DNA from 2 places in the Arthrobacter sp. K4-10C genome. Region 1 is predicted to be linked to the other one. Evidence: riboswitches for the same ligand, from Rfam matches in the RefSeq annotation. Region 1 holds a riboswitch; the other holds the start of a gene.

Evidence for each region. A riboswitch is a leader RNA that binds a small molecule or an ion and turns the genes downstream of it on or off. The one in region 1 is predicted to bind cyclic di-AMP.
Region 2: linked by a shared signal. The riboswitch ahead of AC5RUU_RS17330 (C40 family peptidase) and the one ahead of AC5RUU_RS07415 (aggregation-promoting factor C-terminal-like domain-containing protein) in region 1 are both predicted to bind cyclic di-AMP.

The regions. Positions count from the first base shown of each region.
Region 1 covers NZ_JBNHFI010000004.1:261,034-268,530, forward strand. Annotated here, with positions in the region: gene AC5RUU_RS07400 (phosphatase PAP2 family protein) at 1-75, shown strand, start outside; gene upp (uracil phosphoribosyltransferase) at 88-723, shown strand; gene AC5RUU_RS07410 (glyoxalase superfamily protein) at 775-1,149, shown strand; gene AC5RUU_RS07415 (aggregation-promoting factor C-terminal-like domain-containing protein) at 1,220-1,930, opposite strand; cyclic di-AMP (ydaO/yuaA leader) riboswitch at 1,936-2,090, opposite strand; gene AC5RUU_RS07420 (winged helix-turn-helix domain-containing protein) at 3,019-3,882, shown strand; gene AC5RUU_RS07425 (SixA phosphatase family protein) at 3,945-4,472, shown strand; gene AC5RUU_RS07430 (EamA family transporter) at 4,497-5,495, shown strand; gene AC5RUU_RS07435 (TetR/AcrR family transcriptional regulator) at 6,019-6,660, opposite strand; gene AC5RUU_RS07440 (YhgE/Pip family protein) at 6,657-7,497, opposite strand, start outside.
Region 2 covers NZ_JBNHFI010000013.1:23,664-31,160, forward strand. Annotated here, with positions in the region: gene AC5RUU_RS17295 (helicase-associated domain-containing protein) at 1-399, opposite strand, end outside; gene AC5RUU_RS17300 (hypothetical protein) at 410-643, opposite strand; gene AC5RUU_RS17305 (cold-shock protein) at 859-1,242, shown strand; gene AC5RUU_RS17310 (DUF3027 domain-containing protein) at 1,249-1,926, shown strand; gene serC (phosphoserine transaminase) at 2,007-3,137, opposite strand; gene AC5RUU_RS17320 (iron-dependent transcriptional repressor DtxR) at 3,421-4,116, shown strand; cyclic di-AMP (ydaO/yuaA leader) riboswitch at 4,246-4,464, shown strand; gene AC5RUU_RS17325 (M23 family metallopeptidase) at 4,475-5,296, shown strand; cyclic di-AMP (ydaO/yuaA leader) riboswitch at 5,425-5,602, shown strand; gene AC5RUU_RS17330 (C40 family peptidase) at 5,673-6,344, shown strand; gene AC5RUU_RS17335 (NlpC/P60 family protein) at 6,502-7,269, shown strand.

The DNA.
Region 1 (7,497 bases):
GTGGTGCGCGACGTGGTGGCCGAGGCCATGCATCACGACGGCCACGGCGGGCGCGGGACCGATAACGCCGGGTGATAGTTTTGACGAATGCGAACTCTCGTTGTGGACCACCCGCTCGTCGCCCATAAGCTCACCGTCCTGCGGGACAAGAACACCCCGTCTCCGGTGTTCCGGCAGCTGACCGAAGAACTGGTGACCCTCCTGGCCTACGAGGCAACCCGCGAGGTCCGCACCGAACCCGTCACCATCGAGACTCCGGTCAGCACCACCGTGGGTACCGCGTTCACCAAACCCACCCCCCTGGTTGTCCCCATCCTTCGCGCCGGCCTGGGAATGCTCGAGGGCATGACCAAGCTGGTCCCCACCGCCGAAGTGGGATTCCTGGGCATGGCCCGGGACGAGGAAACCCTGGACATCATCACCTATGCCGAACGTCTCCCGGAGGATCTCACCGACCGGCAGATCTTCGTCCTGGACCCGATGCTAGCCACTGGCGGAACCCTGCGGGAAGCCATCAAGTTCCTGTTCAAGCGCGGCGCCTCGGACGTCACGTGCATCTGCCTGTTGGCCGCACCCGAAGGCCTTGCCAAGCTGGAGGAGGAACTCTCGGACGCTAACGTGACCATCGTCCTGGCCTCCATCGACGAGAAGCTGAACAGCAAGTCCTACATTGTCCCGGGACTCGGGGACGCGGGCGACCGCCTGTACGGCATCGCAGGCTGAACCGGCCGGGCGAGTCTTCCGCATTCGGCGGCCCGCCCGTAGCCTGTGCCCATGGACTGGAAACTTGAACTTGTGTTTGTCCCTGTGTCCGATGTGGACCGTGCCAAGGACTTTTACGTCAACAAGGTGGGCTTCAACGCCGATTTCGACCAGCGGCCCACCGACTCCATCCGATTCGTCCAGCTGACCCCGCCTGGCTCCGCCTGCTCGATCTGCATCGGAGAAGGGCTTACGGACGCCCCTCCGGGTACGGGATCCAACCTCCAGCTGGTTGTCAACGACATTGAGGCCGCGCATCGCCATTTGAAGGAGAACGGCGTGGACGTCAGCGACGTGGACGTGCAGGACTGGGGCCACTTCGTCTACTTCGCAGACCCGGACGGTAACAGGTGGGCCGTGCAGTACATCCCGGGACGGGACTCTTAACAGGAAAACTCCCCGGCTTTCACGCCTGTGATGCGCGAAGGCCGGGGAGAATCAGCGGCAGCAGGGCTGCTCAGTACCAGTTGTTGGACAGGTGGAAGTTCAGCGCGCCACAGGGGGACTGGTAGCGCTCCTTGATGTAGTTCAGGCCCCAGTTGATCTGCGTGCGGTAGTTGGTGAGGTAGTCCGCACCGGCGCTCGCCATCTTCTCGGCGGGCAGGGACTGCACGATGCCGTATGCGCCGCTGCTGGGGTTGGTGGCCGTGGTGGTCCAGTCGGATTCCTTGGTCCACAGCGTCACCAGGCACTGCATCTGGTCCTGCGCCCAGCCGTAGGAACCGAGCTGCCCTGCGGCGTAGGCCTGGGCGCCGGCGGGGTCGTTGACCGCGACGACGGGGGCCAGCTCGGGTGCGGGCGCAGGCTCGGGTGCCGGAGCAGGTTCCGCGGCGGGGGCTGGCTCCGGTGCGGGCGCCGGGGCCGGTTCGGCGGCCTGTGGAACAACGTTGATTTCAGCGGGAGCAGGGGACTCGGCCGGGTTGGACCGGATCTCGCTCTTCTCGATGCTCATCTGCGCATCGGACTCGGCCGTCGCAGTGTTCGAGGTTGATGCGGCAGGAATCAAACCATCCGTTGCCTGGCCTGCGGCGCCTACTCCCACAAGCAGTGCACCGGACGCCACGAGGACTGCGGCGCGTTGGCCCAGGGTGAACTTACTGCCTTCGGGACGCTGGGCGTCGTTGTCGGAGCCGTTTTTTGGCCGCGGTTTTACCGGGAATTTGAACATGGTGAATCGCCTCTCACACCTGCGGAGTTAGCTGTCGGGTTCGGATGAGGGCATCCGGCCACACGGAAAAATCACGTGCTGGCTTAACCCCAAGGGCAGTCAATACCCGGGACGGTGGGTCCCCCGCCTCTGCCTTCGATCAATTCGGAATCCGGGAAGTGGCAGAGTTTGGCGTCATCCGGATACACGGCCCGAACGGGAACCGTACTTAATCGACGGTACAGGAACCGGGCGCTTAAGTCACATTTAGGTAACGGACATCACGACCACGGCGCGTCGGCTTGCAGTGACGACGGTCTCACTGGCAGCTGCAGGGCAAACGCGGTGCGGCCCGGCCGTGATGCTACCGTTACCCGTCCCGTGAGCCTCAATCACTGATTGCAGAATGGACAAGCCCGGGCCGCCGGTACCTTCTGCTGCTGGGGGAGGTTGTTGGTCATGGAGTGCGAAGTGGCCGTGAGGCAACTCTCCAATCGTTGGATATAGCCTGGCCATGGGGTTCCTGTGACCAGGCTGTGAATCCCCGGCGCAGGACGCTGGACGGGCAAGGAAGCCGGTCCCACCGGCCTGTCGGCAAGATTTTCTTGTCCCGCTCCGCGCGCCGCTGGACACAGTCCCACGGCATGGGGAGTGATTTTGGCATTTCGCACTCAGTTGAATGAAAGGAATCCTGAGTGCTTGCCTGCCGAATAACGTTCGGCAGAAGGGGCCTTTTTAGACATCAGAACGGATAACGAACGTTATTCTTTCGCTTCTTCCAGAATCGTGATCTGCGCCACAATAGAGCATTTCGTCTCACTATTCGGACGATCCGGTCCATTGTTACTTGCAAGTTGCCATTGTTACGCTGCACACTTCCAATGTGAACAAGAACTCAACAGCACCTGCAGCCGCAGAATATTGGCCCAGCACATCAGCTGCTGCCGACATGCGCTGTTGTCGAATGCACGCCTGACCTTCTCCACCCTTCGAAGTTCTTAGGCATTCGCCCCCCAGCCCAGCGTCGGGCGCCCCTCCCCAGTTCGCATTGCGGGAAAACCCAGCATTCGAGCCGCGATGGCGGCCATTCACATTGAGGTAAGCAATCCATGTCTGTTGCATCCGGATACGTCCACATCTCTGTCCGCAACGCCGCGAAGGCCGGCCAGCCCTCCGGCCTGCGTCCCGGCTTTGGCCCCCGCCCGTCGCTCTCGCCTTCTTCCGGAAGCAGCTTTCCCGCCCAGGGCTACGCGCCGCAGGGCTACAACCCCAACTCCTACGGGCAGCTCCGCGCCGTTCCCGCGGCCGACTCCGCACCTGTCACTGCACCCACGCCTGTGGTGGCCGGACCCAACGCCGTCCGCCCCGTAGCAAACGACAACGTGGCCCGCGGGTTCGTCCTGTACATGGGCATTGACGAGGAAACTGCCGCGGCGGCAGGCACCTCCATCGCCAAGCTCGCCCAGGAGATCCGCGCTTACGCCCAGTCCCTGGTGACCGGTGCTGAGAGCTACGCAGCCGTTGCGGTTGCCCCTGCCGGCACCCCCGGTTCCGCGCTCGACGTCGTTCGTTCCACCTTCGGCGACCCCACCGTGAACTCCCGCCAGCGCACCGAGACGCCGCGCCCGCAGCAGCCCCAGGAACCGCGCCCGTCCGGCGTGCTCATTGACCTTGCCCGCCGCGAGGTCCACCTCGACGGCGAATCGCTCAACCTGACGTTCAAGGAATTCGAACTCCTCAACTACCTGGTGGAGAACGGCACCCGCACCGTGGGCCGCGACGAACTGCTCGAAGGCCTGTGGCGGAACGCCGAGGAAGTGCCTAACGAGCGCACCATCGACGTCCACATCCGCCGCCTCCGCTCCAAGCTGGGCCGCCTGGCCAACACGGTCCGCACCGTCCGTGGCCAGGGCTACCGGTTCTACGAGCACCCCGAAGTTGTGGTCTGGGCCGCTCCGGAGTACTCAATCTGACCCGTACCGCCTGGCAGGCGCCCGCCCCTTGGGGGCGGGCGCTTGTTCGTTAAGCTTGGGGCATGAGGGAGCACCATCTTCGACGGCTTGTGATCATGCGCCATGCCAAGGCCGACTGGCCGGGCGGCGTGCCCGATCATGAGCGGCCGCTGGAGGAACGCGGGCACCGGGAAGCGCCGCTGGCCGGGCGTTGGCTGCTCAAGCACAACATCGTCCCGGACTTCATCCTCTGCTCGAGCGCATTGCGCACGCGGCAGACCTGCACCTGGGTGTGTTCCGAACTGGGGGACAAGGCACCCACTCCGAAGCTGGAGGACGGGCTCTACGCCGCCTCGGCCCTTCGGATGCTCTCGGTCATCAACCACGTCCCGGATACGGTGACCACGCTCATGCTGATCTCCCACCTGCCAGGCGTGCAGGACCTGGCCATGCACCTGGCTTCCCGCGATTCCGACCACGACGCCTATATGGACGCAGCCACCCGGTTTCCCACCAGCGCGCTCACGGTGCTCGAGACGGAGAAGCCGTGGGCGGAGCTGGACGGGCAGGATGCCAGGATCACGAGGTTCAAGGTGCCCCGCGCCCACTAGCCCCGGCTCTGGCAGAGTAGGAGCGTGAACCTCCGAGACTCCCTGCTTGCAGTGCTGGTGGCCGTGCTGTGGGGCCTGAACTTCGTGGCGATTGACATCGGCCTGCACCCGGGCGGTGCCGATGTGCCCCCGCTCCTGTTCGTGGCCATGCGCTTCGTCCTGGTGGTTTTGCCGTGGATCTTCTTCATCAGAAAACCGGACGTCAGCTGGAAGGCAATCATCGGCGTCGGGCTCTTCATGAGTGCAGGCCAGTTCGGCCTCCTCTATCTGTCCATGGCCCTGGGGATGCCGGCAGGACTGGCGTCGCTCGTGCTGCAGGCCCAGGTGCTGCTGACCGTCCTCCTGGCCGCCGGGTTCCTGGGTGAGCGGCCGAGCCGCCGGCAGCTGGCCGGCGTCGTCCTGGGCGTGGCGGGCCTCGCCGTCGTGGCGGTGGGCAGGAGCGCCGTGGCACCGCTGCTGCCGCTTGTGATCGTACTGGCAGCGGCCCTGTCCTGGGCTGTTGGAAACGTCATTGCCCGGAAAGCGAAGGCGGCCTCGGGACTCGGCCTGGTGGTCTGGTCCGGGGCGGTGGTTCCCGTGCCCCTCAGCGCGCTTTCACTGCTCGTGGACGGCCCGGGCACCGTCCTCGCCACGCTCACCAGTCTGCCGGCAGCCACTATCCTGACTGCGCTCTACACGGCCGTTTTTGCTTCGCTTGTGGGCTACGGCATCTGGAACCGGCTCCTGGCCAGCCATCCGTCGTCGGCCGTAGTGCCGTTTACTTTGCTGGTCCCCGTCGTGGGCATGACAGCCGCCTGGCTGGCACTGGGGGAGGTGCCGACACCTCCCGAGCTGGCTGGCGGGCTGCTGCTCCTGGGTGGGGTGGCGACCGCGGTGCTCACCACTGGAGGGCGGCGTCAGCGTCGCCGGGTGGAACCGGCACCAGGTTTGGGTGCGGGCCTGAGCGCCGGCGAAGAGGACGACGACGGGCGCTTGGCTGGTGCGGGCAGGCGTGCCGGTGCGCGTGATCCGGAGCGGCGCTGAGCCGCAGTGCCGTTCGCCGCAGCGCCCCTGGCTGCTGTGCCCTTTGCCGGCGTGCCTTTGGCGGCCGGCCTGGAAATTGCGGCAGCCCGCCGATGGGGAACGGGACGGCGGGGCGGCGACGCCCGCCTGCCCGCCGGCCAGGCAGCGCCGAGGAAGAGGAACAGGAACGTGGCCACGGCGGATGCTGCGGCACCCATGAAGTAGTTGTCCGGATCATCCGTGGGGAGGGGTGTGCCCAGGAACGACGACTCGCCGTCGAACGCCAGCTCCCAGGTGCTGAGAAAGGCCAGGGCGAACCCGACCGTGAGGCTGGTGCCGGCGCCGGCGGCCAGCAAAACCAGCCGCCGCCCGCGGGCCAGGACCTCACCGATCGCCGACAGGTAGGCAAGGGCCAGGACGCCAAGGAACGCGACGAATACCGGCTCCGCGAGCGTCATTCCCGTGAGCACCAGCAGCCCCGCGGCGACGATGCCGGTGATGACCGCAAATCTTCCGCTGTTCCCCATGTGGCGCATGTGCACCATCATCCCTGAGGAGCAGGCCGCTGCAGGACGTAGCCGCGCATGATGGCCATGATTGCCGCAACGCTTTGGTCACGGCTGCGCTCGGGGTTGTACGTCTGCCGGTCCAGCCCCACCACAAAGCACGCACCAAAGATTGCGGTCTCCAGGCTGCCCCGGGACACTGATTCATCCACCGGATACGCCTTGGCCACGCCGTCAACCGCCTGCGCGATAACAGCCAGCAGCTCACTGCGCAAAATGGCGAAGGTGCCCTGCCATTCGCTCGGCGTCCGCCAGTTCTCACTGACCCAAAGCCGGGCGAAGGACGGGTACTCGGCCATGAAATCCATGGCCTGCCCGATCATGGCTTCCATGGCCAGCAGCGGATCTTTCGCCGGCTCCGCGGCGGAACCGAGCAGGCGGGCCTTGAGGATGTCGACGCCGTGCCGAAGCAGCTGCGCGATAAGTTCGGACTTGCTGCCGAAGTTGTAGTAGACGGTGCCTTTGGATACCCCGGCGGCGTGGGCGATTTCGTCCACGGTGACGTTGGCGGCGCCGCGTTCGCCAATGAGTTCCATGGAGGCGTCAAAGAGCTTCTGCCGGGTTGCCGTGGTCCGTGCCGGCCGGAGCCCCTTTGCTGCGGCCGCCGGCCCGGGGGTCATACCGCGATCTCCGGTTTGAGCGTCTTAAGCGTCCAATACTTACTCCTGCGGACGGCCAGCGTGGACATCCCTGCCCCGAGCAGGGTGTACCCCAGGAGCCCGAGTACCGTGGGGACGATCATGGACAGGTCGGCGCCGTAGACCAGGTGCCGCATGCCCGTGACCACGTAGCCCATCGGCAGGATCTGGTGCGCCAGGTGGAGGGGCTCCGGAGTGGTCTGCCAAGGGAACGTGCCGCCGGAGGACACCAGCTGGAGCACCAGCAGGATCAGCACCACCAGTTTGCCGGGCGACCCCAGCAGCGCAACGACGCCCTGGATGATGGCGCTGAAGGCCATGGCCGCCGCCAGCATGAAAAGCCACATCAGGACCGGGTGGACGGGGTTCAGTCCGAGCGCCAGGTTCACCACCAGGGTGAGGAGGGTGGCCTGCACCGCGGATACGGCCAGGAATGGAAGCCAGCCGCCTGCCGCGATCTTCCAGGACGGCGCGTTGGATGCGAGGGCCCGCTGCGTGATGGGACGCATGACCTGCACCAGCATGAAGATGCCGATCCACAACGCCAGGGTGAGGAAGAACGGCGCAAGCCCTGCCCCGTAGGAGTCTGCTTTCGCCTGCGAGACGTTGCTGACGGCAACGGGATCGGCCATGACCCGGGACAGGTTGCTCTTCTGGGCGTCGTCGGGGTTGGGTACCTGCCCTGCCCCCTTGCCGATCTCGTCCGCAAGGGTACGGGAGCCATCAGCGGCAGTGGCAGCCCCTGCCGCCAGCTGGCCCGCACCGGCGTCGAGCTTTCGCGCGCCGTCGGCCAGGCTGGCGGTGCCGTCCAGTGCTGCT
Region 2 (7,497 bases), on a different contig from region 1:
CCCGACGGGGAGGTAGAAACGCTGCCTGGCGCCGGAGGCAGGGGTCCCGTGCGGCGGCGATGCGCGGTGCACCAGCGCCAGTTCCTGCAACACGGCGAGGATCTGCTCAACCGTGGCCACCGTGGCCCCGGCGATCATTTTCCGCAGACCTGCGGCCGAGGCGCTGTGTTCCGTATCCGTGTTGGTGCACAGGTGAAGGGTTTCAAGGACCTGCATCTGTGGCTTGTTGAGCCGTTCGAGCGCCCGCTGGACGCTGACCCGGGAACTTGCGCGGGCAGCGAGGGCGGAGAAATCGGGAACAGCGGGGGAGACCAGGTCCGGCCGCGCGGCGAACAGCGCACGCAGCGAGTCGTCGCTGCGTGACTCCAGGTCCTTGCTGAGCGCGCGTATGAGGGACATCAGTCCAACGTTACCGCCGGTCCGGCTTTCCTGCCCGGCGCCGCCCGGCAACGCTGTCCAGGACAAGGAACAGCATGAGCAGGAACGCCGCCGGCAGCCCGTACAGCGCGGAGTAGGTAACCCAGGCCGGCGCCACCGAGTCAGCGAAAGCGAGCGCCATCACTGCTCCCACTGCTGCCAGGGAGAGCACGGCAATGACTGCGGCCGCGATCATAACGGGCCGGCGGTAGCGCGAGGGTGTCATGGACGTAACGCTACAGCCCCGGGGCGGCGGGAGTGAACGCTGTTACCTGGGGCCCCGGAAGCCCGTTGAAAGCGGGAATAGGGTACTCGGCAGGATAACCTTGGAGGAACAGACCAACACGGTTTGAAGCTGCCATACCTTGAACCCGCACAACATTGCGGATGCGGTGGCGGCTGGCCGTGTCTCATGACAGCAGAACGAAGAAGGTTGATTACGTGCCTACCGGCAAGGTCAAGTGGTATGACAAGGACAAGGGCTTCGGGTTTCTCGCGGGCGAGGACGGCCAGGAAGTTTTCCTGCCAAAATCGTCTCTGCCAGAGGGCGTGACGGAGCTCAAGGCCGGCACCCGGGTGGAGTTCGGCGTGGCCGACGGCCGCAAGGGCGCCCAGGCACTGGGCCTGCGGGTGCTGGACAAGACGCCCTCCATTGCCAAGGCGAAGCGGCCCGCCGCCAGGGACCTCGCCCCGCTGGTGCAGGACCTGGTGAGTGTGCTGGACAACCTGTCCGGCACGCTGTCCAAAGGCAAGTACCCGGAAGGCAACAAGGGCAAGGCCATCGCTGCTGCCCTGCGTAAGGTTGCCGACGAGCTGGACGTTTAGGCACCGATGAGTCCGGAAGCTGAACAGCCGGAGACGCAGGTGCAGGACCCGAGGGGTGCCCCACCGGCTCAGGCAGCAGGGACCTCCCCGGTCCCTGCCGCAGCCAAGAACACGGCCAAGCGCCGGGCAGGGGTGCCGGTGTGGCGTACGGGAAAGCCGGACGCCTTCCTGGCCGCCGCCGTCGAAACGGCCCGCACCGCGCTGGAGGGCATCACCGCGCCCTCGGACATCGGGCGGCACCTCGCAGCCAAGAGCGAGGGCGACCGCCTGGTCACGCACCTGTTCGAATCGAAGCTTGCCGGCTACATGGGCTGGCAGTGGTATGCGGTGGTGACTCGCAACTCCCGTTCAAAGGTGGTCACCGTCAGCGAACTGGGTTTGCTGCCTTCCGAGGATTCAATCCTTGCCCCGGAGTGGGTGCCCTGGGCTGAGCGGGTCCGGCCGGAGGACGAGCAGCAGCAGGACGAAGCTGCGGAATCTCAAGGCCCGGAATCTCAAGGCCCGGAGCCGGAAGCAACCGAGTGGACTGCGGGCGGGGAATCGGAAGGTACCCCGGCCGCAGCCAGGGATATTGCGGAACCCGATGCTGACGCAGGTATGGCAGGCTCCGACGCCGCCGACGCGGACTACACCGAAGCCGGTCCCGCCGCACCGGCCTCAGCCAGGGACGCCGGAAGAGACTAAGTACACACTTCCCCAACGTGGGACACACGAACGGCGCCGCCCAGGGAAACCCGGGCGGCGCCGTCGTACCTGGCAGAGCGCTACTTGCGCAGCTCGCCCACCACGTAATCGATGCTGGCCAGCAGCGCGGAGACGTCTGCGGGCTCGATGGCCACAAACGTGGCAATGCGGAGCTGGTTGCGGCCAAGCTTCCGGTAGGGCTCGGTGTCCACGATGCCGTTGGCCCGCAAGACCTTGGCGACGACGGCGGCGTCCACCGATTCGTCGAAGTCGATGGTGGCGATCACGTTGGAACGCTCATCCGGGTTGGCAACAAAGGGGGCGGCGAACTCGGCGGACTCGGCCCAGTTGTAGATGCGGCCTGCCGAGTCTGCCGTCCTGGCTGCCGCAAAATCCAGCCCGCCGTTCGAGTTCAGCCACTGCACCTGGGCGTCCAGGGTCACCAGCGTGGACAGGGAGGGGGTGTTGTACGTCTGGTTCAGCCGCGAGTTATCGATGGCGGTCTGCAGGTCCAGGAAGTCGGGAATCCAGCGGTCGCTTGCCTTGATCCGTGCGGCGCGTTCCAGTGCAGCGGGGGAAAACAGGCCAAGCCACAGGCCGCCGTCGGAGGCGAAGTTCTTCTGCGGGGCAAAGTAGTAGACATCGCTCTGGGCCACATCCACATCCAGGCCGCCGGCCGCCGAGGTGGCGTCCACCAGCACCAGTGCGCCCTCGTCTGCACCCGCCACCCGCTTGACCGGAGCGGACACGCCCGTGGACGTTTCGTTCTGGGGCCAGGCGTACACGTCGACGCCGGTTTCTGCCTCAGCGGCCGGGCGGGTGCCGGGCTCGGACTTGATGATCGACGAAGCGTCCAGGAAGGGTGCCTTGTTGGTGGCTGCCGCAAACTTGGAGCCGAACTCGCCGAAGGACAAATGCTGGGCTTTTTTCTCCACCAGGCCGAAGCTGGCAACGTCCCAGAATGCCGTGGAACCGCCCACGCCCAGGACAACCTCGTACCCTTCCGGGGCGCGGAAGAACTGGCTCAGGCCCTCCCGGACAGAGCCAACGAGGTTCTTGACCGGGGCCTGGCGGTGGGAAGTGCCGAGGATGTCCTTCGATGCGGCGGACAGCGCATCAATCTGCTCCTGGCGGACCTTGGAAGGTCCGGCGCCGAACCGCCCGTCCTTGGGGAGGAGATCGGCAGGAATAGTGATGCTGGGTTCGCTCACAGGGGCTCCAATTTCGGCGTGGACGCAGCTTTGGTCCGGGCGGGTGGATGGTCAAAGGCACGCAGTCGGCAATGACTGCATCGAAGGCCTTTCCCATTCTGCCTGAACAGCTGTTTCGGCGGGAACCGGGACCGTCATAGTCCGACCACTGAGACGCACTCCGGGGGCGCTTCCAACTATTCGGACTAAGTCAAAATAGGCTAAGCTAGCCAACGGACTACGTCGCGGTGAACAGCGATACGGTGGGACAACGCAAGGTACTGCGCTCGAGGAGCTGAGCTGGATGACGGATCTGATCGACACTACGGAGATGTACCTTCGGACCATTCTGGAACTGGAAGAAGAGAACATCGTTGCCCTGCGGGCCCGTATTGCAGAACGCCTGCGCCACTCGGGTCCCACGGTTTCCCAGACCATTGGCCGGATGGAGCGCGACGGGCTGGTTGTGGTGTCCGGCGACCGCCACCTAGAGCTCACCGAGATTGGACGCAAGCGCGCCACCGAAGTCATGCGCAAGCACCGCCTTGCCGAGCGGCTCCTGGCGGACGTCATTGGGCTTGACTGGGCCTACGTCCACGACGAAGCCTGCCGGTGGGAGCACGTCATGAGCGAGCGGGTGGAACGGCGTATCTACGAACTGCTGGACCATCCCACCGAGTCGCCATACGGAAACCCGATTCCTGGCCTCGCCGCACTGGGTGGACAACCGCGCCTGGCCGCAACGGATTCGGCCATGAGCCTCCTCGAAGCGATGAAGTCCTACAAACCCGCTTCCGCGGTGACGGTGAGCAGGCTGGCCGAGCCCATCCAGGTGGAGCCTGAGCTCCTGGCCCAGCTCGACGAGGGAGGCATCCGCCCCGGCGCCGCGCTCTCGCTGGAACGGGTGGGGGACTACATCTCGGTCCGGGTGCCCGGTATCGAAGGGGCCCTTGAGCTTCCGCCGGAGGTCGCCGCGCACGTCTTTGTGTCCGTCCGCTAAACTGCGGCGCTACCCCACGTGACGCTAATTACGCAAGATAACGGAATTGTTACTTTGGGGATTAAGCCCCTATAGTTGAACCAAGCGTTGATACATAAGCGTTACCTGATCCGGAGCCGAGCTCTGCCAGCGGATCAGGAGCACGAGTCATAACTGGCAGAGGCGGGGGAACCACAAGCGGCAGCGGGGGACTGCCTTGGGGTGAAGTCCGTCAGCAGCAAGCCTCTTCCAGCGAAGGAATCCCTCGGGGATATCTCTGTGCCGAAAGCTTGCTTACGGCGGACCGGGTCTTTGAACTCTCTGACCCGAATCCGACAGCTAACTTCGCAGGCTTTCCAGAGAGGAATCCTTCTTGTCCATGCAGACCTCCAGGGGGCGCCGCCGCGCGGCGGGCCCCGCTTCGGCACCGCGTGTCGTCGAAGTCATCCACACGGAGCGCCCCCGCGATCTCCACCGTGATGCGCGCCGCCGTCGGGGTCCGTTCCGGCAGGTCACGGAGTTCGCCTCAGCCAGCGGCATTGGCCAAAAAGCCGGCATTGCACTCGCCGCCACCGGCCTGGTACTCACGGTGACAGTTCCGGCCACCAGCCCCGTCATGGCCACCGATGGCTCCGGCATAGCGCCCGTTGCAGCTTCGGCAACAGCCCCGCAGCCCGCAATTTCGGCTGAGGCCGGAGCGCAGATCGACTTCAGCCGCTCGGCCGTCGTGACGCAGGCCGATCCGGACGGCAAGCTCAAGCAGCTCCTGAGTGCCCAGTCCGCCGGCGCCGTCTCCCGCGCAGCATCCGCGGGAAGCCTGGGTGCCCCGCTGGCCACCCTGGTCACCGCATCACCCTTTGGCTACCGCGTCAGCCCGATCACGGGCGGATCCGGCGACTTCCACCGCGGGCAGGACTACGTTGCCCAGTGCGGCACCTCAGTGCTCGCCGCCGCCACGGGTACCGTGACCTTTGTCGGCTGGCACCAGTATGGTGGCGGGAACCGCGTGGTGATTGACCACGGAAACGGCCTGGAGACCACCTACAACCACCTGTCGTCCTTCAATGTGACAGAGGGCCAGACGGTCTCCCGCGGCGACGTTGTGGCGCTCAGCGGAACCACCGGCGCCTCCACTGGCTGCCACCTGCACTTTGAAGTGCAGGTCAACGGCGAAGTTGTCGATCCTACCGGCTGGCTGTAGTCAAATGATGGTCCACTCTCAAATCGCTGTGACCAGCCGTGACCTGAATGTGACATTCAAGCTAAACTGCTGTACCGTCTAACTCGCGTCAACTTTTCCGAAGTTGACGCTCTTGTGCGGATTGCCTAACTCTGCCACCGCTCAAGGTCCGTTCGCATTTCATCGTCTGGCAGGGGCGGGGGAACCAATTTTGGCCTTCTTCATGAAGGCCTTGGGGTTAAGTCGCAAAGCTTCCTGGAAGCGGCGCGGCCGGGTGACTCCCATCCGAATCCGACAGCTCACCTCGCAGGCATTGGGAGAGGCTACCTTCGTGTCATCACGCCATAATTCTGCGCGCCACCGTGCGCAACCGGTTCGTACCAACCCTCTGGACGCAGTGTCCAAGGCTGTGAGTGCCAACGCCGGGACAGTTGGTCGCCAGGCTGCAGTGGTTGCAGCTGCTTCCGGACTTGTCCTCGCTATGGGCCTGCCGGCCGGCGCTGCGGACACCACCGCTGGTGTCTCGGCTTCCACCGAGTCCGGTTCTGCGCAGACTGCCCTTGCCGTCACCGCAGCACCCACCGCCACCGTTTCCTTCGAGCGCCCGGTTGTCACCACCGTTGCCGCTCCCGTCGTCCAGCGGGTGACGGTCCAGTCCACCTCCGAAGACGATGAGCCGGCCACCGCCTCCACGGCAGCGGAAAAGGTTGTGGCCACCGCCGCTTCAGCGGCAACTTCCGGTCTCGCCGCCATCGCCTACACCGGCATTGGCAGCCCGTACGTCTGGGGCGGCACCAGCCCCACCACCGGCTGGGACTGCTCCGGTTTCACGCAGTGGGTCTACGCCCAGGCCGGCATCAGCATCCCCCGCGTGAACGCGTGGACCGCCATGACCCCCACTTCCACCCCCCAGCCGGGTGACCTGGTCATGCAGAACGGTGGTGCGCACGTCGGCATCTACGTCGGCAACGGCATGATGATCAGCGCCCTCAACCCCTCCCAGGGCACGCTGCTGCACTCTGTGGCCGCCACCGGAACCTCCTCCTTCTACACCCTCGCAGGCAAATAGTTCTTGGGGCTTCGGCCCCAGGAACTATTTCTTTGCCCCCACTTTTCGCCAATTCGCCAATCCCCGTTCGGGACGCGCCGGCATACCCCCAAGATGCCGGCGCGTCCAAAACTCTCGGGCCGCCCACAGGCCCCGAGGACATCGAAAGAGAGAACTGATGACTACTCGTGCTACCGCACGGCACCGTGCCGAGGTCACCAAAACCAGCTCAATCGCCATCATCGCCAAGGCTGTGGGCGACAACGCCGGCGGCGTAGGCCGCCAGGCGGCCGTGATCGCCGCCGCCTCCGGCCTGGTCCTGACCAGCGGCATCGCCGCCAATGCTGCTGACGCCAACATCCAGCGCGACTCCGCTCCGGCGTCGGCCCTGGAAGTTGAATCGGCGATCGAGGCCCCGATCTCCGCGGCGTCCACCATCTCCATCGCCTACGAAAAGCCTGCCGTCACCACCACGCCGGCTCCCGTTGTCGAGGAAGAGCCCGCGGTCGAGGTCCAGGAAGCCGCACCGGCTCCCGCAGCCAAGACCGCCGCAGCTCCGAAGGTCACCTCCACGGTTTCGACTGCCGCCGCCCCGGCGGCACCCGCTGCTTCCGCCAGCGGCAAGGGTGCAGCCATCCTGTCCGCCGCGTACGCCCAGCTGGGTGTCATGCAGGACTGCACCATGCTGGTCACCAACTCCCTGGCCGCCGTTGGCATCAACTTCCACGACTGGCCTGCAGGCTACCTGTCCCTGGGCCGCACCGTGAGCGCCGCCGAGGCCCAGCCCGGCGACCTGATCTACTACGCCGACGGCGGTGCGGGCATGGCCCACATTGCTGTCTACGCCGGCAACGGCCAGGCAGTACACGGCGGCTACAACGGCAACCAGACTGTTGTCTTCAGCGCGAACGTCGGTTCCGGCCCGGTCTTCATCCGCGTCAGCTAGCCACCAGCATCATCGGCAGGGTTCCCGGCCGGTCGCGATGCAGTAAGGACCCCTGCCCACAAGGCAGGGGTCCTCGCTCTTTAAGGGCTCAGGTCTTAACATCTCGGTCCGTTCCACGGGGCTGTGGGGACCCCGCCCTCGGGCAGCCCGCGTGGGCTGCAGCAGGAGATCCCTGCTGTGCGCAGCAGAGGCTAATGGCCGGGCGATTAGCTGATCGTGCACTTCTTT